DNA from 3 places in the Bacillus sp. OTU530 genome. Region 3 is predicted to be linked to each of the others. Evidence: riboswitches for the same ligand, from Rfam matches in the RefSeq annotation. Region 3 holds a riboswitch; each other region holds the start of a gene.

Region 1 (7,591 bases), on a different contig from region 3:
ATCAGCAGCACTCATTATGCTTATCATGTCAGTCGCCTTTTTCGCTAAAGGGATGGCTGGTGCAACTTGGACTCTAGTTGGCGATATGTCTCCAAAAGAAATCATTGGTTTGAGTGGTGGAATCTTTAATACGTCAGGTAACATAGCCGGTATCGTGGTTCCTATCATTGTTGGATATATTTTGAGTGCAACGCATTCCTTTAATGCAGCATTATTTTTTATTGGTGGAGTCCTGTTGGTCGGAGCATTATGTTACATCTTCGTTGTGAACAAAATAGAGCGGATCGAATTACCCCCCGAATTAAAAGAGGAAGAACAACCTCTATTAAAAGTGCAGGCATAATGAAAATTCCAGAGGATAAGAAAGGCTGGCCTATTGTATTGGTTAGTCTTTCTTTCATATTTTCCAGCAATAAGGGAAACTCAGTATTGGCGCGAAAACTCTTATGTAAATTTGTTATTTATGATGAAAGTAGGAAGCTAAATGATTAAAAAAATGGAACATACCGCTATCATTGTTGCCAATATGGATCATGCTATTCAATACTACTCAGACATGTTTGGATTTAAAGTTCGCCTTCGAGGATCCTCTAACACAAGAGAGATGGCATTTTTATATCTGGAGGATCAGCCTAGCATGGAAATTGAGTTCATTCGAGATATTGATCCTATAGGTGAGTATAACAAAAGTGGGATCGTTAACCACCTTGCTTTTGCAGTAGAGGATATTAATCAAGCCATTAGCTATTATGAAAAAAAGGGAATTAAATTTTTATCGAATCAACCAAACTCAACACTTGAAGGCGGTCTTATGATTTTATTTTATGGACCTAATGGTGAATTACTACAATTGATAGAACGAGCAAGAAATTAAATTTATTTAAATAGAATTTCTGATATTAAATAATATCCTGTTTTAAATCTTTTTGGCACTTATCTTGTCTTTGAGCTGGAGTGCTGGCCGGGGGACAGAGCTTACTTATTGTTCCTATCTGGTTAGTAATATTTTCAACAAAATAGCATAGCACAAAAAGGGCTGTAGAGATTTCTAAGAAATCTCTACAGCCCTTTTCTTTTATAAAAGATGTATTATCTTACCTAAGAAAGAGACTCTCTATTATGGTTCACTTCTAGAGATCGGATAACCTCTAAAATTTCTTTGCGCGCTCTATAACGATGGGATTGTAACATGATACGTGCAGCTTCCGGTTCACCTGTTCGCATAACAGTAACAATGGCCTTGTGATCCATGATAGATTGTGTTGGTCTAGGTCGAAGCTTAATTGTATATAATCTGGCACGATATAGTTGATCAGATTGACTATCCATAATCCCTCTTAGTCGTGGGTTTTGGGCCAAGTCGACAATGAATTGATGAAATTGCTCATCAAGAGTAGTCCATGCCAGTAGATCTCCTAATTCTAGTGCTTTTTCTTGTTCCTCAATTAAACGATCGAGTTGATCTAATTCTTCAGAGGTGGCGCGCTTGGTAGCTAGGCTGCCAGCAATACCATCAAGCGCTTCCACTACCTCATAAATTTGTTGGAGATCATCCGCAACAATGGGTGCCACAACAAACCCACGACGCGGTATAAGACGTACCCATCCCTCCATCTCTAAACGTACGAGGGCCTCGCGAACAGGCGTTCTGCTCATGCCCAAGATTTCAGCCATTTCCCTCTCCAATACTGTTTTTCCTGGGGGGAGCTGAAGTTGTCGTATGGCATGGCGTGTCGCTAGATAAGCACGTTGTGGCAAACGTGATTCCCCCATTTCATCTAAACTAGATAAAATTGAATGAATGTCTAGAGAAAGGGAGGATTGATCCGGTTCTTCCAAATTAACATGAGCTCTTGTAGATTCATCTGGCGTATTCATACTATAAACACACTTCCCAAAAATTTAATTTAATCATATTGTCCTGAGCAAAACAGTTCTTAAATTAATAAATACGAGAAACTTCTGCAGTTCTGCTGCACTATAATTATATCTATATCTTCTTCACGAATTCAGATTTTAATTTCATCGCGCCAAAACCATCAATTTTACAATCAATATCATGATCTCCATCAATCAAACGTATATTCTTTACTTTTGTACCTATTTTTACGACTAATGAAGTTCCTTTTACTTTCAGATCTTTGATTACTGTTACAGAATCACCATCATTTAAGATATTTCCATTCGCATCTTTGATGACTTTTGTATCCTCATTAGCTTCAGCCTCTAATTCTAAACTCCATTCATGAGCACATTCTGGGCAAACAAAAAGGCTTCCGTCTTCATAAGTATATTCTGAATTACATTTTGGGCAATTTGGTAAATTGGACATGTATTCAATGCTCCTATCTGTTATAGTTAATTTTATCCTGTAAGACATTGTTCAATCAAACTGTACACGATCCATTAAAATATATAAATAAACACACTAAAGCGGACAAACCACCTATCCTACCATCAATCTATATTAACACAAGCCCTCATTCTTTCCCTCTAAAATTTTTCAACAACATCAATCGGAAATATTTATAATCATGTACAAGGAAACTATAAGATGCTATAGGTCAAAATGATTTATTTGCAGTAAATGTAAAAAGAAGTAATATCCTTTACCCAGCTGAATAAAGACATTACTTCTTTTTGTTTTTCCTTAAATTAGAAAACACTCGCATTGGAACGGAGAAAATAATTCAAAGCATGGAAATCGATATGCACGTCGCAAGGGAAGCTGTCCTTTGTTATATGGATAAGCCCTCATTGAAACCACGTTGTTTCTCCTTTTCATTCACTGGCCAATCTTCCAATGTATAAGCCATCTCCCAAAACGAGTATTCATATTGACTGCTAATAATAAAATGTTGTTTCATTCGTTCTTTGTCCGATTCTGTCACAGTTTCAGCAATGGCATCTAGTCTGGCGATTTGTTCTTCTACTAAAGTACGGAACCAGTCAGAACCATAAGCGGCAATCCATTCTTGATAAATAGGCTCCTCCGGCTTCGATTCCTTCAAATGCTCGCCAATTTCATAATAAAGCCAATAGCACGGCAAGATTGCTGCGATAATATCCCCTAAGTGACCTTCATATGCGGCACGATACAAGTGAGATGTATACGCATAAGCAGTCGGTGCAGGAACAAAGGTATCTTTGTCTTTTTCCGTAATCCCTAACTTTTCAGAAAAATTCCGATGTAAAGAAAGCTCCGCCTGATATGTATTTTGTGCATGATGTGCCATGCGTCCCGTCGTTTGTAGATCAACTGCTTTCGCTGCCCCTAATGCCTGCACTTTAGCAAAATGGCTTAAATAATAGGAATCTTGCAGAACATAATAACGGAAGCACCTTAAATCTAAACTTCCTTCTCCTAACTTTGTCACAAACGGATGATGAAAACTCGCTTCCCAAATAGAATTTGCTTCTTTGCGCAACAACTGAGAAAATGACATGTTAATCCCTCCTAAGGTGTTAAATAGATGAAAATGCAACATAAAACCCTTTAAAGAAAACTCGCCGATTGGCGAGCCCTGCCTTTGGGCGAAGACAGAGGCGTAGTTGCACTTACACTGTATTCCTAAAATTTCCGACTACGCCGAATGACCTTCTAGCTGGAAATTTATACTTTCTTACAGTGTAAAGAAAACTCGCCGATTGGCGAGCCCTGTCCTTGGGCGAAGACAGAGGCATAGCCCTACTTATACTGTATTCCTAAAATTTCTGACTACGTCGACTTATCTTCCAGCTAGAAATTTATACTTTCTTACAGTGTAAAATAAAAAAACCACTTTTTTACATGCGTAAAGAAAGTGGTTTGGAATTCATTTTAATAACCAAAATGAAAATACAATGGTCCGTCACTCCCACTTTCCTACGCTGGTGTTACCCAGATCAGGTTCTAGGGTCTCAAAGGTCACTTTGATCTCAGCCCTTCAATGGGCTCCCCTAGTGGATAGAGATGCTTGCTATTTATTTTTCATTCTGACATTAACCATATCACAACATTAAAGACAGTCAAGCCTTTTTTAAAGTCAGTACCAATTACTCATTAAGATTTTTATACTTGGGTAAAGAAATCATGGCTTTAAATAAATCTCCATCTATTTGTATAGAAAATTTTCCTCTTTGTATATCAATCAGGCTTTTCGCAATAGATAACCCTAATCCGCTGCCTTGACTTAACCTCGATTCATCGCCTCTTTTAAAACGCTCCATTAATTCGTCTGCTGAGATATTCAGCTCATAGGCTGAAATATTTTTGAAGGTGAGAAGTACTTCATTCCCTAAATCTTCAATATCTATATAGACCCTTGATTGTTTTAGGGTATATTTGAATATATTAGATAACAGGTTTTCTATAGATCTCCACAATAATTTTCCATCGGCCATAATATATACCTTATCCTTAGGGTAATTTAGCTTAAAGTCTAAATCTAAGGCTTCAATTTTGTCATTAACTTCCCCTAGTCCCTGAGTAATTAAAGATATGATATCGATCTGCTCAAGATGTATTGGTATATTCCCGCTGGAGGCCTTTGCTGCCTCAAATAAGTCATCTGTTAGGATTTTTAGCCTTTTAGATTTTTGATCCAGTACCTCGATATATTCTTCTACCTTTGAAGGATCCTTTTCCTTTTTTAATAAGTCAACATAGGTGATAATAGAGGTCAAAGGTGTTCTTATATCATGTGATACATTGGTAATCAGCTCCGTTTTCATCCGCTCGCTTTTTAGTTCGTTATTAACGGCCTTTTTCAAGCCATCAGTGATGCTATTTATATCCGCAGCAAGGCCTGCAAATTCGCCTGTTCCATTAACATTTATACTATGATGAATATCTCCATCCTTTACTCTCTCCACACCTTCCTTGATCGTATTAAATGTCCTGATTTTTTTTAGGGCAAACCAAGCAGCTACGCCAAGGGTGACTGGAAACATAAAAAACGTTAAAGCAACTAATATAGGATATCCGATTACGAGTAATACCGTCTTCACGCCAACGCTTCCGCTATTATATACATCTCCAACAAATTTAAACAGCTTATAAAGCATACGATAAATTAATGTATGTTTTATAAATGTTTTATTCTTAAAATGCTTCACAAGTGATAGAACCAGCATGAGTCCGGCCGCAGCAATAGGAATGGTAATTGGAATAATCAGTTTATCAATCTGATCAAACACACCCTCTACTAATGCAATCCAAAGCGCTATAAGGCCTATGCACAGCACTACATTAACATCGTTATATAACCTATCAATTGCATTTAGGTATACCCCTTGATCCTTAAATGATTTTCTTCCTGCAATAAGTACTAAATACAGAAAAGATAAGATAAGCCCTATTAAAAACCCTGCTAATGTATAGAAGCTTGTTGTGACCTTTTCCTTATTTTCATTCCATTCTTTTATTTTGTGATTTATAAATTCTTCGGTAAAAGCAACATAAACAACCTTGTTTTTCGGGTCCAATCCGTTGATGCTTTCTGTGATCCGATACAAATTTTTATTATCTTTAACCTCTTTTGGGAAAATCTCACTTTTGTATTCCTCAAATATCATATAAGCAGGATAGGTTTTTAACTGATCCTTTTCTATCTTTGGGCTATTTGCATACACATTTACTCCATCACTGATATAATACAATGGCTCTTTATATTCTTCTAAATTCTGCAATAAAGAATGATATTCTCTTAGATCATTCTTTATTAGCGTATCCCTCGCCTGGGATATCTTGTCTGCATATTCTCCCTTAAACTTTTCATAGTTTGCCCCTTCACCTAATTCAGGATTATAGCTTCTCGAATTGGACATATAATCTGAGTATAGATTTTCTTCCTCATTTCTTAATTCATCCTCACTAACAGTCCCGCCGCTTAAAATATGTTCCTCATTCTTATATTCCCCTATTAGTCTTGTGAGATCCCTGATGATATTTTCACTTTCCCGTACATATGCCCCACTCAGGAAGTAGTTGTCCTCAAAAACAATACCAAAATCACCACCGTTTAATACTTCTATCTCTACAAGTTTTTTAATGGCACCTGTAAAACATAGAACCACAAGAATAAAAACAACCACTTTCGTTATAATGAAGTGGCTATAACTTTTCGACTTTATATCCAACTCCCCACACCACCTTCAAATATTTTGGCTCCTTCGGATTTATTTCGATTTTTTCCCTAATTTTTCTTATATGAACTGCTACTGTATTCTCCGGGCTAAAGGATGTTTCATTCCATACCTTTTCATAGATCTCCTCTATAGAAAATACTTTTCCGGCGTTTGCAGTCAGAAGCTTTAAGATCTTATATTGCACTGGTGTGAGATGGACCTCGTCCCCATCAACGGTTATCGTTTTACTTTCATCATTTATGATGAGTCCCCCAGTTCTATATTCATGACTCTTGGCTTCAAGGCTTCCAAACATTGTATATCTTCTCAGCTGTGATTTAACCCTCGCAATGAGCTCTAAAGGATTAAATGGCTTAGTAATATAATCATCTGCTCCTAAATTTAATCCCAATATTTTATCCGTATCCTCAGATCTGGCAGAGAGCATGATTAAAGGGATTTTATAATCCCTTCTAATTTTCGTGGTCGCGCTTATTCCATCCATCTTAGGCATCATAATATCCATGATAATAAGATGTATTTCATTTTCTCCGATTACTTCTATGGCCTCTATCCCGTTAGAGGCTTTGAATATCGTATAGCCTTCATTTTCTAAGTAGATTCCTATGGCATCTACAATTGCCTTGTCATCATCACAAACCAATATGTTCATGAAGGTTCACCCCTATATATGAATCTAAACATAATGTATCACCTCTTTAGTATTCATTCTAAGGGTATGATATCAAACAAATCTTAGCAAATCCTTTATGTAAATCTTAAGATTTTCTTAGTATTTTAAAGAAAACTCGCCGATTGGCGAGCCCTGTTCTTGGGCGAAGACAGAGGCGTAGTTGCACTTACACTGTATTCCTAAAATTTCTGACTACATCGAATTCACTTCTACCTGGAAATTTATATGTTCTTACAGTGTAAAGAAAACTCGCCGATTGGCGAGCCCTGTTCTTGGGCGAAGACAGAGGCGTAGTTGCACTTACACTGTATTCCTAAAATTTCTGACTACATCGAATTCACTTCTACCTGGAAGTTTATATGTTCTTACAGTTGTAAAGAAAACTCGCCGATTGGCAAGCCCTGTTCTTGGGCGAAGACAGAGGCGTAGTTGCACTTACACTGTATTCCTAAAATTTCTAACTACATCGAATTCACTTCTACCTGGAAATTTATATGTTCTTACAGTGTAAAGAAAACTCGCCGATTGGCGAGCCCTATTCTTGGGCGAGGACAGAGGCGTAGTTGCACTTACACTGTATTCCTAAAATTTCCGACTACATCGAATTCACTTCTACCTGAAAATTTATACTTTTTTAAGGTGTGAGGAAAGAAAGTTTCACGTGAAACTTTCTTTAGATGAGGCTTTTGTATTTTTTAGCAAGTGCCAAAGACTAAAAAACTTAAGCAGTTATAAAAATGCTTGAGGCCTTTTAGCCACTAATTTATTTTATATCCTTCTTTTATTCCT
Region 2 (7,591 bases), on a different contig from region 3:
TTCTCTATGCGTGAGGACGGTACCATTTTCAATGTAAATCCATGGGAAGCCTTCTTTAATCCGAGCTTCTTTAGCGGTTCGTTTCACGTTGTCATCACGGCCTATCTATCAGGCGGTGCTGTTATCGCTGCAATTGCCGGCTACAAGCTGCTAAAGCGGAATCAAACCGCTCATGAAATTGCCTATCATAAAAAAGGGCTGATGCTTGCTTTAATCGTTACGCTCATCTCTGGTCTTATTATGGGAATGTCCGGTCACGAATCTGCGATTAATCTATATGAACACTCGCCGGAAAAACTGGCGGCAGCCGAGGGGTTATTTGAAACAACCTCGCACGCACCTCTTACCATCGGCGGCATCGTTGACCCGGATACGCAAGAGGTTAAATACGGTCTTGAGATTCCTTGGGCGCTCAGTATTTTGGCCGATTGGAAGCCGTCTACCGTTGTGAAGGGATTAGAAGAGTTTCCGCGTGAAACTTGGCCGCCTGCATATACGCATTTATTTTTTAACCTAATGGTATTTGCCGGTATGCTGCAGCTTGCCATTGCAGCAATCGCGCTCGCATATTGGTATTTGATTGCTAAAAAACGAAACGCACAGTTTCCGAGCTGGCTCCTGTGGGCAATTGTCGCACTTGGTCCTCTTGCTTTTATCGGAATTGAAACAGGCTGGATTTTCAGCTGCAGCGGCCGTCAGCCTTGGACGATTTATCAATTCCAACGAACAACTGAGGCAGCGACACAGGCAGACTACGTGGGACCGCTATTCTTCGTGTTTATTTGCTTATACGCATTTTTAGGAGTGTTAACAGTAATTGTGCTTCGCACCTTCTTTAGACGGAATCCGCTGAATCGGGATCTTAAGGCATATGGGGGTAAGTCAAATGCATGAAGAAAGCATTGCGATTCTCATTTTATGGGCGCTTGTTTTTGCTTACAGTATTCTTGGCTCCATTGACTTTGGAACGGGCTTTTGGTCGATGATCTATATGAAACGCAACTCGACTGCTGGCGATATCGCGAACCGATATTTATCTCCTACCTGGGAATTGACGAATACATTTCTTGTCTTTGTCGTCGTTGCCTTTATCGGCTTTTTCCCAAATGCAGCTTATTCATTAGCTACTGCTATGTTCGTTCCGGTTACCTTAATTCTTGCTTTAATCGCTGTACGCAGTTCGTTCATGGTATTTTCCCATTCCTTTCCAAGCAGTGAAAAGCAGCTGCGTTTCACTGCAGGCATCACCGGGCTGCTCGTCCCGGCACTGCTTATCACTGTCCTGCCAGTTACGGAAGGATCCTTTGTGAAAATGATCGGCGGAAAGGAAACGCTTATGTATAAGCAGCTGCTAAGCAGTCCGTCTGTATACAGCTATATGCTGTTCGGATTAACATCTGCATTGTTTTTATCCGCACTCTTTTTAGCAGACTTCTCTCGTGAACGCGGCGATGAGGGGGCGTACCGCATATACAGAATAAACGCAATTATTCTCGGACCGGCTACTCTCCTGAGTGCAGTGATTGCGCTCGTCTCGGTCTCAATCCAAGGCAATGCCCGCTGGCTGCTATCGAATTTAGCGGACGAGATTCTTTGGTTTGCAGTCTCGCTTGGTCTGTTTGTTATTGGGTATGCAGCGCTTTGGTGGAGCAACAAGGGGTACAAAGAACTCGGCTGGCCCCGTGTTGCGGTTCTCTCTGTCGTTGCCCAATACGCCTTTGCAAGCTATGCCTACGGAAAGGCGCATCTGCCATACATCATTTTCCCTGACGTTACGATGTATACGAGCTTTACCCAAAAGACAACCTTCTACTCCCTGCTGATTTTGTACGCTGTCGGCATCGCCATTTTACTTCCAGGATTTATTATGTTTTGGAATTTATTTTTGAAAGACCGCACCTTTGCGGGCGATAAAAAGGAATAAGCTCCACTGTGAATACAGAGGAGCTTTCCTATCTCGCCGCTATCACTGATTCCCGCCCGCCAATAGACAGACAACGCCAGCCGCGGCTAAGTACAGATTATTACAGAAATTGCTTTTCTTACTTATATAACTCAGAGCCTTGTTCCTTAAACTCCTGCGCTTTTTCCTTCATACCTTCTTCTATCGCACTTGTTTCATTCAGCCCTTTTTCCTCCGCATATTGACGGATGTCGTGCGAAATTCTCATGCTGCAGAACTTCGGTCCACACATCGAACAGAAATGAGCTGTTTTTGCGCCTTCTGCCGGAAGGGTTTCATCATGATATTCCATCGCACGTTCAGGATCAAGCGCCAGATGGAATTGATCGCGCCAACGGAATTCAAAGCGCGCCTTAGACAATGCATCGTCACGCTGCTGCGCGCGCGGATGGCCCTTTGCAAGATCCGCTGCATGAGCCGCAATCTTATAGGCAATTACACCCTCACGTACATCGTTTTTATTCGGTAGGCCAAGATGCTCCTTCGGCGTCACGTAGCAAAGCATAGATGTACCAAACCAGCCGATCATTGCCGCGCCGATCGCTGAGGTAATGTGGTCGTATCCTGGCGCAATATCCGTCGTTAACGGACCAAGCGTATAGAATGGCGCCCCGTGACAGATTTCAATTTCCTTGTCGATATTTTCTTTAATCAAATGCATTGGCACATGTCCAGGACCTTCAATCATAACCTGGATATCATGCTTCCAAGCAATCGTTGTTAGTTCACCAAGCGTCTGTAATTCAGAAAATTGCGCTTCATCATTTGCATCAGCAATAGAGCCTGGACGCAGTCCATCTCCTAGTGAGAAGGAGATATCGTACTGCTTCATAATCTCGCAAATCTCTTCAAAATGTGTATATAAGAAGTTTTCCTGATGATGATATAAACACCACTGCGCCATAATCGAGCCGCCTCGTGAAACGATACCTGTTACACGCTTTGCTGTCATCGGAATATATCGAAGCAGCACACCAGCATGGATTGTAAAGTAATCTACACCCTGCTCCGCCTGCTCGATGAGCGTATCACGGTAAATCTCCCATGTTAGATTTTCCGCAATTCCATTTACCTTCTCAAGCGCTTGATACAATGGAACTGTGCCGACTGGAACAGGTGAATTACGCATAATCCATTCACGTGTTGTATGAATATTCTTTCCTGTGGAAAGGTCCATAATCGTATCGGCTCCCCAACGAGTTGCCCATGTCATCTTTTCAACCTCTTCCACAATGGAGGAACTAACCGCAGAGTTTCCAATATTGGCATTTACCTTCACGTGGAAATTACGGCCAATGATCATTGGCTCCAATTCTGGATGGTTGATGTTAGCAGGAAGAATCGCGCGTCCCTCAGCAATTTCCTGTCTCACGAAGTCAGGCGTTACACCTTCACGAATGGCAACAAACTCCATTTCAGGCGTAATGATCCCTTTTCGAGCATAGTGCATTTGGGTAACATTCTGTCCTGGCTTCGCACGAAGCGGCTTCCGGCTTAATCCTGGGAATATAGACGCTTTGTCTATGTCCTTGTAGCCATTATCCTCAGGCTTAATTTCCCGGCCGTCATACTCTTCTACATCTCCACGTTCAACAACCCATGCATAGCGCGGCGCTGGAATCCCTTTTTCTACATTTACTTCATAATCACATGCTGTATATGGACCGCTTGTGTCATAGACCCGAACCGGCTCATTTTCCACTTCGTTTGTTGGACTTAATGCGATTTCACGCATCGGTACCTGTACATCGGGACGTGATCCCTGTACAAATACCTTTTCACTTCCTGGAAGACTTGTTTTTAGCTCCAATTGCTTAATTGAGTCTGTTTGCGACATAATACCTTTCCCCTTTTCTTTATGTGACAAGGACATCAGTAAAACGCGCCAGCGCAACGTGCATACGAAAGCTCTCACAGTCGGCTACTGGCAGACTGCAGGCTAACATGTATAAAACAAAAAACGCCAGATCCTTATAGCAAAACAGGACCTGGCGTAAGCAGCATATGTACATGATGCAACACGTCTAAAAACTTCCCCACGCTGGTACGAGCCAGATCAGGTCCAAAGGGTTAAGAAGCATATCGCGCTTCCCTCTCAGCCTCACATACGAGGCACCCCTAGTATCACTTATAAATTTAATTTATATCCTTATTATACAGAAAGTAGTGGAAAGATAAAGCATTTTCTGAATATATTTTCTGAACGGGGACAGTGGACACGTCCTTCCCTTGCTTCCGCAGCAAAACATCCCGCATGTAAAGCGCGCAGCTTAGTAGCTGCTTTATGGAAGCTTTCTGTGTGTTCTCCCCGACGCAAGGCGCTTCTTTCCTATTATTATAAAAGCAGCCTTTCCTTGCAATAAGATCCACTTATCGTCTGCTTCTCTTTGATCGAAACATCCGTTTCCGTTTTGTATTCAATGTATCAAGTATAATATGAAGAGCGCTTGTCGTGAAAATCCCCAGCACCGCCGCACCAAGCACCGGCTTATGCGCACGGACAAGCCCTGGTAGTGCACCGTCTAATATTTGCACATTTAATATGTATAGAAACGGAAGAAAAATCACAAATAAATACAGTAGCCGGATCAAATCTCCAAGCACAATTGTATGTGTGAGGAAGGATCGGTGCGGCATGACAGCTCGATATGGGCGCCAAATGATGCGCAGCGGTCCCCAATTTCGATACGCTGAACTTACAGTATCTAAATCCGGCGTCAAAAAGTATGTGCCAAACACAAATCCTCCCGCAAACCACAGTAAAAAACCCCAGCTCGTCATCCCGTATGAAATGAGCAAACAAATAACAACGGGCAGACTTAATAAATTGAATCTTGTATGTGTTCTTCCTGATGGCATCTAAATTTCCCCTCACCTATCTACTGGCAAGCTTACTTTTCTTCGCTTGCTTCTTCTATTTTACGATCAATCTGGGAAGTGTCGGCATCTGAGCCAAACCATTGCGCAAGCTTAGCCTTCGCCTTTTGCTTCACTTCCTCATCAACATACTCGGCAGATTGCAGCAGCGCCGCGCTCAATACACCTAGATCATCCGTATACCCAAGACCGGCCATGATATCTGGAATCGCATCAACAGGTGCAATGAAATAAGCCAACGCTCCAACAATTGTGAACTTTACCCGCTTTGGAACATCTGGCCGCTGCAGGACATAAAACAAAAGCAAGCCCGTATACACCACGAAATGACCAGCCTTCTTTGCAGCCCCCTTCGTCTTATCCCAAAATGCTTCTACAGAAAATTTTTGTTCCATCTTAAAAACCTCCAATCTCATTCCCCATACTTTGTATTATATGGAGCAGTATGATTTTCCTCAAAATTACCCATCAATCCGCTGTAATTGTAAACATTCCTTCTCAGCACCAAACTAAATAAGCATGTTATATTTAATTGTTGACGAGCATATAAACGTAGTGATAAAGTTTTGTGTGATTGATGTAAATCATTTGTAAAAATTTTCAACCTATTATATAGTTTCTAAACAACCATGTTTATAGTATAATACAAAAATGACATTTGATAAAATTCCCATATCCCATATAAATTAGGAAAAACCGGGAATGACGCAATAGGAACGTAATTGCCCACTTTACATTGAGCATGCTTATGCCTCCGTGAAAAGATACACAATGCGACTCCATTGCGGAACTCCTTTTTTCTTTTTGTATAAAAGGCTATGTAAGGTGAGAAAGAGAAAGGGTGAGGGTGAATGAAGGAATCCCTGAAAGCACAATTCCAAAACGCCAAATTTACTTTATTAGCTGCTCTGTTCATATGGCTCAAAACCTATATCGTCACTCGTGTAAGCTTTGACCTAAAATTAGAGTCACCGATGCAGGAGTTTATTTTGTTTATTAGTCCGCTTGCATCGTCCTTGCTGCTAGTTGGCTTATCACTGTTTCTGACAGGCAAAAGGCGCAACTATATGGCAATCTTTATGGACTTCCTTTTAACAGTTATTTTAATTGGAAACGTAATGTTTTACGGCTTCTTTAATGACTTTGTGACACTGCCTGTTTTAATGCAAACGTCCAACTTCGGAAGCCTTGGTTCTAGTATAAAGGAATTATTCAACTACAAAATTTTATTAATGTTTGCAGATATTTTCTTCCTATTATACATAGCTAGGAAGGCACGCAGCTCTGTACGTGTCGAACGATTGAGCCGTCCATTTAAAGCATTGTATTTTCTTGTAACAGCTGCAGTATTCTTAGTGAATCTTGGACTTGCTGAAATGGAGCGTCCCGAATTGCTAACGCGTTCCTTCGACCGTGTTATGCTTGTCAAAAACTTAGGATTATATGTGCATCAGGTATATGATTTAGGCTTACAAGCTAGATCAAGCTCACAAAAAGCTTTCGCTGATGGCAGCAAGCTTCAGGAAACAGAAAACTATGTGAAAGCAAATGCTGTACATTCGGATCCCGCATTATTCGGCAGTGCAAAAGGAAAGAATGTAATTATAGTATCTCTTGAATCAACACAATCCTTCTTACTTGGGGCAAAGGTAAATGGACAGGAGGTTACTCCATTCCTGAACCAATTTATGAAGGAGAGCTATTATTTTGAAAACTTCTTCCACCAAACGGGTCAGGGTAAAACGTCCGATGCAGAGTTTTTAATTGATAACTCCCTTTATCCATTAGATCGCGGTGCTGTATACTTTACGCATTCAAATAATGAATTTGTAGCAACACCAGAAATATTGCGTCAGCAAGGCTACTATACAGCAGTATTTCATGCGAATAATGCAACGTTCTGGAACCGTAACATGATGTATCCGGCATTAGGATATGACCGTTACTTCAACGAATTAGATTATAAAACTACGCCAGAAACAAAAATTGGCTGGGGTTTAAAAGATATCGAATACTTTGATCAATCTGTTGAGATGTTAAAAACAATCAAGCAGCCGTTCTATACTCGCTTCCTGACGTTAACGAACCACTATCCGTTTACGTACAGTGATGACATGAAAATGATTGAGCCATTTAATTCTGGTGACGGCGTCTTGGACCGTTATTTTGTAACAGCTCGCTATCTGGATGAAGCATTAAAGAACTTTGTTGAGAAATTAAAAGCTGAAGGTCTTTATGACAACTCAATCCTTGTGTTCTACGGCGACCATTACGGTATTTCTGAAAACCATGACAAAGCCATGGCACAATTCTTAGGCAAAGAAGAAATTACGACATTTGACCATGTGAACCTACAGCGCACACCGCTATTCATTCACGTTCCAGGTCAAACAGAAGGAAAAACAATTTCTGCTCCTGCTGGTCAAGTGGATGTAAAGCCGACGATTTTAAGCTTACTTGGCGTTGATACATCAAACGATATCGAGTTTGGCCATGACTTATTTGCGCCAGATCGTAAACCATTTGTTGTATTCCGTGATGGTAACTTCGTAACAGACAAGTATTACTACTACGAAAACACATTCTACGACCGCAACACTGGTGAAGTAGTAACAGTTCCTGCAGCAGAAGCAAAAGCACTTATTGACCGTGCGCAAAATGAATTACGCATGTCTGATACAATCATTTCAGGTGACTTGCTTCGATTCTTTGATGGAAATAAGATCAAGACCGGAACTGTGAAAACAGCTA
Region 3 (7,591 bases):
CAACTATTTATTTAATCCGGAAACGCCTATTCCTATTGGAGGAAGCGGCGATACGGTGCAATCCATCAGCTTTAATGCCGAAGGTCTTGCTGATCGTGGAGTATCGTCGTATTTTGCGATAGATCTACACGATATAACAACAGGCTATCATATTGTTGCTCCTGGTCAGTCTGGTCATATTCAGAGTGAGTGGTATCATGATCAAATGAAGGACTGGGTGAAGGGGACGTATCATACAACGTCTCTTACTGAGAAATCTGGAAGCATCCTCCACCTTCTTCCTGCTCGATAAATACATGAAGGCAGTGAAGTTGGTTACAATAATGGTTGCAAGGAGGGATTGCGATGACAACAGTAAGAGAGTTAATGAGTACAGATCTTTCATGCTGTACTCCAGTGGATAATGTGTATGAGGCAGCTTTAAAAATGAAGCAAGAGGATATTGGGATTATCCCAATTGTAGAAAACAATCGCTTAGTCGGGATTGTTACTGACCGTGATCTAGTAGTTCGCGGCATTGCCGATAAGAACCCTGGTTCTAACAAGATTACAGAGGTAATGACAACGGACATTGTTAGTGTATCTCCGTCAGATCCAGTTGAAAAGGCGAGCGAATTAATGGCCCGCCATCAAATTCGCCGTCTTCCAGTTGTAGAGAATGGGCAGTTAGTAGGGATGCTCTCACTCGGAGATTTAGCGATTGAAAAATATGCAGATGATCAAGCTGGCTACGCATTGGGTGAAATTTCAGAGCATCATGAATAAGAAAAATATGAGGTAGCTCGAATAGTAGAAGTATCTGTTTGGGTTATCTTATATAATGGACCGCTACCATACACTCAGTAGAACTGAGCATTATGGCAGCGGTCTATTTTGCCTCTTAAGAAAGCATAAATTCCCAATGTTTTTCCATATTTTTGTATAGTAAAGAAAAAAAGGTAAGTTTGGATATTTTTTTTACAAAATAGAGGAGTATTTAGGTTCTGCATTTTTAAAATTTCTGGTAAACCTCTTGCTGCATTGTGTAACCCAGTGATATACTTAACACTGTTAATAATAAATTGTGCTAGGGGAGCTGGTATGGCCGGCTGAGAGTAAGACCGATAGTCTTTTACCCTTTTACCTGATCTGGATAATTCCAGCGTAGGAAAGCGAAAACGGATGATGAACGTATTAGCCCGATTTCCCCTTAGCTGGAAATCGGGCTTTTTGATATATGTTATATTTCCACTGGGGGTGCTAGCGACGCTGAGAAAGGGGAACCTTAACCCTTATTACTTGACCTGGATAATTCCAGCGTAAGGAAGTGGCAAGCAGCAACCATTCTAAATGATTGTATGTGGCCGCTTCTTGGTAGAAGCGGTTTTTTTACACTGTAGGAAAGTATAAATTTCCAGTTAGAAGACAATTCGACGTAGTGAGAAATTTTAGGAATAAAGTATAATGCAACTACGCCTCTGTCTTCGCCCAAAAGCAGGGCTCGCCAATCGACGAGTTTTCCTTATTAAGTTTCAATTCGGCATCTGAAGGAGGAACAAGAGTGAAATTTTGTGATAGATTATTTCAAAATGTACAGCCTATTTGGGAGAAAAGTCATCAGCATCCATTTGTAAAGGGGATTGGAAATGGAGAGCTGGAATTAGATAAGTTTCAATTTTATATTATACAAGACTATTTGTACCTAATCGAATATGCAAAGGTATATGCTCTAGGTGTTGTGAAAGCAAAAGATTTGCAAGTAATGAGCAAATTCGCTCGGCAAATTGATGGCATATTAAACGGTGAGATGAACATCCATAAGGAATATGCAAAGCGTCTTGGGATTTCGATAGAGGAAATGGAACAAGCAAAGCCAGCATCCATGAATCTTGCTTATACGAACTACATGCTGTCCGTATCACAAAGCGGGACGCTGGCTGAGCTTGTGGCTTCCCTTTTACCGTGCATGTGGAGCTATTGGGAGATTGGAAAACGTCTCAATAATGTTCCGGGTGCGAGCGAGCATGAGTTTTATGGAGAATGGATTCGAGGCTATAGCTCAGAGGAGTATGCGGAACTTTGCATATGGGTTATTGAGTTAATGAATGAACTGGCGGAAGGAAAGTCAGAGAAGGAATTGGCACATCTAGAAGAGATTTTTATGACAACAAGCCGTTTTGAATATTTATTCTGGGATATGGCTTACCGCAAGGAGACGTGGAGTTTCGATGAGCAGTGTTCTACAATTTCATAACGTTTCGTTCTCTTATCCGGAGGATGGGAAAAATGTTTTGGAAGAGTTGGATCTTACGATTCAAAAAGGAGAATTTGTCAGTTTAGTTGGGCCGAGCGGCTCTGGGAAAAGTACTATTTTACGCCTTGTTACCGGACTTGAGAAAGTACAGCAAGGGAAGGTCATGATAAATGGGGAAAGCATCCAGCCGAGAGACGGGGCCGTTGGTTATATGCCGCAGCAGGATTTGCTGCTGCCGTGGCGGACAATTGAAGAAAATGCTGCTCTCCCGTTAGAGTGCCGTGGAATGAAGCGAAGAGAAGCATATGCAAAGGTGCGAGAGTATCTTCCTATTTTCGGACTAGGTGGCTATGAGAGGAAGCGTCCAAAGGACTTGTCTGGAGGAATGCGTCAGCGTGTGTCCTTTTTGCGCACTTTCTTAACCGGGGCGGATGTGCTTCTGCTGGATGAACCGTTCAGTGCGCTTGATGCAATTACAAAGGTAAATATGCAGGAATGGCTATATGATCAATGGAGGAAATGGGAGAAAACCATCGTGTTTATTACCCATGACGTAGAGGAAGCTTTGTTTTTGTCTAATCGCGTGCTTGTTGTGACAGAGCAGCCTATTTGCTTCCTTACCGAGTTGCCTGTTCCTCTTGGAAAAGAGAGAACACGCCGTGATTTGGCAAGACCTGAACTGCTGGAACTCAAAGACGAGCTTATTGGCATGTTAAAAGGGAAGGTGCCGGTATGAAACAGTTTTCTTACTTACCGGCCCTTATCGTTGCTATTATCCTTCTAACTGGCTGGGAAGTTGGGGCACGGATTGTAAATGAAATGTATATCTTGCCATCTCCAAGTGCGATTGTGCAGAAAATATGGGATTTGCGGGACATTTTATTTACAGTTCATCTTCCAGCTACGCTTCTTGTCGTTTTAATCGGTCTTGTAATTTCTATCGTGCTCGGGGTGGGACTTGCTATTATGATGAGTGTCAGTTCATTTGCTGAGAAGGCATTTTATCCGCTGCTCGTTGCATCGCAAACGATTCCGACTACTGCTCTGGCACCGTTATTTGTGCTTTGGTTCGGCTATTCCATCTGGAGTAAGGTTGTTGTCACAGTTTTAATTACCTTTTTTCCAATTGCGGTAAATACGTACGATGGCTTTCGATCTACGAAGAAAGAATGGGAAGAGCTGCTATTCACATATGGGGCAAGCAAACGGGATATTTTCCTAAAACTGCGCATCCCCGCATCGCTGCCATACTTTTTTTCAGCGCTTAAGGTCGCAGTGCCGATGAGCGTAATTGGAGCGGCGATTGGAGAATGGCTTGGAGCACAGGCAGGACTTGGTTACTTTAGTAAAAGAATGATGACGCAGCTAGACGGGGCTGGCGTATTCGCTCCTATTTTTCTGTTATCTTTATTAGCAATTTTATTTGTAGTTATTGTATCGCTACTAGAAAAGAAATTCATCAGCTGGAGGAAAGACTTATGAAGTGGTTTATTCGTTTACTCGTTGCTGCCTTGTTTGTAACAGCAATGGCAGGCTGTTCAAAAGGAACAGAAAACGCTGAAAAAACGGGAAAGAAAGAAACAAAAGAAGTAACACTCATGCTTGATTGGTACCCAAACGCGGTGCATAGCTTCATTTATGCAGCGATCGAAAAAGGATATTTCAAGGAAGAGGGCATTAATGTAAAAGTACAATTTCCATCTAATCCAACAGATCCACTTACATTGGCCGCTGCTGGAAAAGTGACAGTAGGTCTTTACTATCAACCAGATGTTATTATTGCAAAGGCGAATGAAGGGATTCCAGTGAAATCCATTGGGGCGGTTGTGCGTTCCCCTTTAAATCGTGTTGTTTCCTTGAAGGATTCAGGTATTGCGTCTCCGAAGGACTTGGAAGGAAAGACAGTTGGTTTTCCAGGTACGGAGCTTAGTAAGGAATATGTAAAATCAATGGTGAAAGCAGACGGTGGGGATCCAAATAAAGTAAACATTGTTGATGTTGGGTTCGATCTTGTTCCAGCTCTAATTACAAAGAAAACAGACGCGGTAACAGGTGCTTATATCAATCATGAGGTTCCGGTGCTGCGAGATAAAGGTTATGAGCCAGCTTATTTCAACCCTGCCGATTACGGTGTCCCAAATTACTATGAGCTTGTATTTGTAGCAGGAGAGAAAACGATTAAGACGGACAAAGCAACATTGCAGGCTTTTCTTCGCGGTGCACAAAAAGGATATGAATTTATGAAGAAAAATCCAGACGAGGCTTTGAACATTTTATTAAAGCATGAAGAAAAAGCAAGCTCCCCGCTTATTCCTGCAGTGGAAAAAGAAAGTATGGGTATTTTGTTAGACAAAATGGAAGCAAAGGATGAGCCGTTTTTATCACAAACCTCAAAATCATGGGAAGAGCAAAGCAAGTGGCTGAAGGAAAAGGGAATGGCACAGAAGGAAGTTGCTCCAGAAGAATTATATGAAAATTTGTTAAAGTAGAGGTTAGCAGCAGATGAAACGGGAGCTTCACGTCATTTCAAATGGAAAGCTATCATTTTCACAAATGGCTACTATTGCAGCAGAGATTGTGGACTACGTGGATTATATCCATATTCGCGAACGTAATAAAACTACGAAAGAATTATATGAGGGAGTGATGCTTCTTATTCAAAGCGGCATCCTCCCCTCTAAGCTTGTGATAAACGATCGAATAGATATTGCTTTATTGACGGGTGTGAACCGTGTACAGTTAGGCTATACAAGCGCTGATGTTCGGATTATAAAGGATCGTTTTCCGCAGCTTCATGTAGGGTGTTCTGTTCATTCTTTAGAGGAAGCTTTGTGTAAGCAGCAGGAGGGGGCAGATTCTGCATTATACGGTCATATATTTGCAACGCGTTCTAAAGCTGGGGTTCCTCCAAGAGGATTGGAAGAGCTGCAAGAGATTGCAACAACGCTTACAATTCCTGTAACGGCAATCGGCGGGATTATACCAACTCGTGTCAAAGCAGTATTTGGCACCGGCGCGAGTGGGGTTGCGGTAATGTCAAGTATTTGGGATGCAAACCATCCTTTAGAGGCAGTAAAGGAGTATGAAAAACAGATTCAAAGGTGGGGAGAAGGGCAATGAGCAAAGGATATGATGTTATTATTATTGGTGGTGGAGTAATCGGCTGCTCCGTTGCGCACTCTCTTTCTGAGAGAGGACATAGTGTAGCGGTGTTTGAGAAAGGGACGATTTCTGGCGAGGCATCTAAAGCAGCAGCTGGACTTCTTGGTGTACAAGCAGAATGGAACGAGTACGATCCATTGTTTGAGCTCGCCAGAAAAAGCCGCGCTTTATTTCCAAAGCTAGCAGCGCGACTGCGCGAGAAAACAGGCATTGATATTGCATATGAAGAGAAGGGCATTTATCGGATTGCCGAAAATGAAGAGGAAGCAAAGCGCTTGGAACACATTATGAAATGGCAGCTGCAAACAGGTGAAGAGACGCATTTGTTAAGCGGTGAACAGCTACGTGAACAAGAGCCAGAGCTTGCGCTTCATATTATAAGCGCCCTGTATTGTCCGAAGGATGGGCATGTTATTGCTCCTGAGTTAACGCGTGCTTTGGCACATTCTGCAGCTCTGTCAGGTACAGCAATTTACGAGGGAACAGAGGTTATTGAGATTTTGCAGGAGCAAGATCGTGTAACGGGTGTTGTGACAACGGAAGGAACCTTTTCATGCAGCAAGGTTATTGTTGCGTCTGGGGCATGGAGCACAAAGTTTTTACAGAATTTTCACTCTACATGGGGAACATATCCGATTATGGGAGAGATGGTTTCCGTCAAGAGCTATAAGCCTCTGCTAAAGGCGCCGATTTTTCAAGATGGATTTTATGTTGTACCAAAGCGCGGCGGACAGTATTTGATTGGTGCCACTGTTAAACAGCATACATACAACAAAACGGTATGTGCCAAGAGCATCGCTTACTTGATGGAGCGCGCGTTTCGTCTTGTACCAGCTCTGCAGCAAGCTGAGTGGGATACTGCATGGGCCGGCCTGCGTCCGCAATCAAACCACGGTATGCCTTATATGGGGGAACATCCGGAGGTAGCAGGCTTATATGCATGCGCAGGGCATTATCGCAATGGAATTTTGCTGAGCCCGATCACCGGTGAGTATATGGCTGACCTAATAGAAGGAAAGCATGTGCAAAGCTTGCTGGAAACTCTTTTAAGTAAGGAGGAATTTGTTTGATTTTACAAATTAATGGGCGGAAAGTAGATGTACCAGAATCAGTTTCCACCGTAGAGCAATTGCTGTCCCATTTAGGGCTGGAAGGCAAAATTGTGGTTGTTGAGAAGAATAATGAGATTTTAGAGAAGTCGATGCACCAGGGTGCATCAGTATTTGATGGAGATCAAATTGAAATTGTAACTTTTGTAGGAGGCGGATGAGTATGTTAAAAATTGGATCATTTTCATTTCAATCACGTTTATTATTAGGTACAGGAAAATTTAGCGATTATGATGTGCAACGACAAGCAATTGAAGTATCAGAAGCAGAAATTTTAACCTTTGCAGTGCGACGCATGGATATCTTTGATGCAAGCCAGCCAAATTTATTAGAGAAAATTGATGTTACAAAATACACGCTTCTGCCTAATACAGCTGGCGCAAAAACAGCAGAAGAGGCAGTCCGAATTGCTAAACTCGCAAAAGCCTCTGGTCTTTGTGATATGGTAAAGGTTGAGGTAATCGGGGACTGGAAAACACTTCTTCCGGATCCAGTTGAGACATTAAAGGCAAGTGAAGAGCTGCTGAAGGAAGGATTCACAGTGCTTCCGTATACATCGGATGATGTGGTGCTAGCTAGAAAGCTTCAGGAGCTAGGCGTACATGCGATTATGCCAGGTGCTTCACCGATCGGTTCCGGTCTTGGGATCGTAAATCCGCTTAATTTAAGCTTTATCATTGAACAGGCAACGGTACCTGTCATTGTGGATGCGGGAATTGGCGGACCAGCTGATGCTGCACTGGCAATGGAATTAGGGGCGGACGGTGTATTGTTAAACACTGCAGTTTCCGGTGCTAAGGATCCAGTAAAGATGGCTGAGGCGATGAAGCTTGCTATTGAGGCTGGTCGACTTGGCTACGAAGCAGGTCGCATTGCGCGTAAGCGATATGCAACAGCAAGCAGTCCGATTGAAGGAATGAGCGTTCTTGAATAGTCGGTATTCCCGTCAAATATTGTTTTCGCCAATTGGTGTGCAAGGCCAGGAAAGGTTACAACAGAAGCATGTTTTGATCATCGGTGCGGGCGCGCTAGGCAGCGGAAGCGCCGAAATGCTCACCCGTGCCGGCGTTGGCCGGATTACGATTAT

The links. A riboswitch is a leader RNA that binds a small molecule or an ion and turns the genes downstream of it on or off. The one in region 3 is predicted to bind thiamine pyrophosphate.
Region 1: it holds a riboswitch for thiamine pyrophosphate, as region 3 does, so the genes downstream of both, tenA (thiaminase II) here and tenA (thiaminase II) in region 3, are expected to answer to the same signal.
Region 2: it holds a riboswitch for thiamine pyrophosphate, as region 3 does, so the genes downstream of both, thiC (phosphomethylpyrimidine synthase ThiC) here and tenA (thiaminase II) in region 3, are expected to answer to the same signal.

What each region holds. Positions count from the first base shown of each region.
Region 1 covers NZ_JASATP010000035.1:5,254-12,844, forward strand. The annotation lists gene AAHB12_RS21385 (MFS transporter) at 1-343, shown strand, start outside; gene AAHB12_RS21390 (VOC family protein) at 485-874, shown strand; gene AAHB12_RS21395 (GntR family transcriptional regulator) at 1,099-1,878, opposite strand; gene AAHB12_RS21400 (zinc ribbon domain-containing protein YjdM) at 1,991-2,332, opposite strand; gene tenA (thiaminase II) at 2,739-3,446, opposite strand; TPP riboswitch at 3,846-3,951, opposite strand; gene AAHB12_RS21410 (sensor histidine kinase) at 4,036-6,120, opposite strand; gene AAHB12_RS21415 (response regulator transcription factor) at 6,095-6,781, opposite strand.
Region 2 covers NZ_JASATP010000015.1:3,437-11,027, reverse strand. The annotation lists gene AAHB12_RS13005 (cytochrome ubiquinol oxidase subunit I) at 1-894, shown strand, start outside; gene AAHB12_RS13000 (cytochrome d ubiquinol oxidase subunit II) at 887-1,924, shown strand; gene thiC (phosphomethylpyrimidine synthase ThiC) at 2,043-3,800, opposite strand; TPP riboswitch at 3,980-4,093, opposite strand; gene AAHB12_RS12990 (metal-binding protein) at 4,334-4,822, opposite strand; gene AAHB12_RS12985 (YkvA family protein) at 4,855-5,235, opposite strand; gene AAHB12_RS12980 (LTA synthase family protein) at 5,692-7,591, shown strand, end outside.
Region 3 covers NZ_JASATP010000066.1:2,998-10,588, forward strand. The annotation lists gene AAHB12_RS27875 (penicillin acylase family protein) at 1-292, shown strand, start outside; gene AAHB12_RS27880 (CBS domain-containing protein) at 346-765, shown strand; TPP riboswitch at 1,059-1,167, shown strand; TPP riboswitch at 1,223-1,322, shown strand; gene tenA (thiaminase II) at 1,541-2,233, shown strand; gene AAHB12_RS27890 (ABC transporter ATP-binding protein) at 2,208-2,969, shown strand; gene AAHB12_RS27895 (ABC transporter permease) at 2,966-3,715, shown strand; gene AAHB12_RS27900 (ABC transporter substrate-binding protein) at 3,712-4,722, shown strand; gene tenI (thiazole tautomerase TenI) at 4,736-5,353, shown strand; gene thiO (glycine oxidase ThiO) at 5,350-6,465, shown strand; gene thiS (sulfur carrier protein ThiS) at 6,462-6,665, shown strand; gene AAHB12_RS27920 (thiazole synthase) at 6,662-7,438, shown strand; gene AAHB12_RS27925 (thiazole biosynthesis adenylyltransferase ThiF) at 7,431-7,591, shown strand, end outside.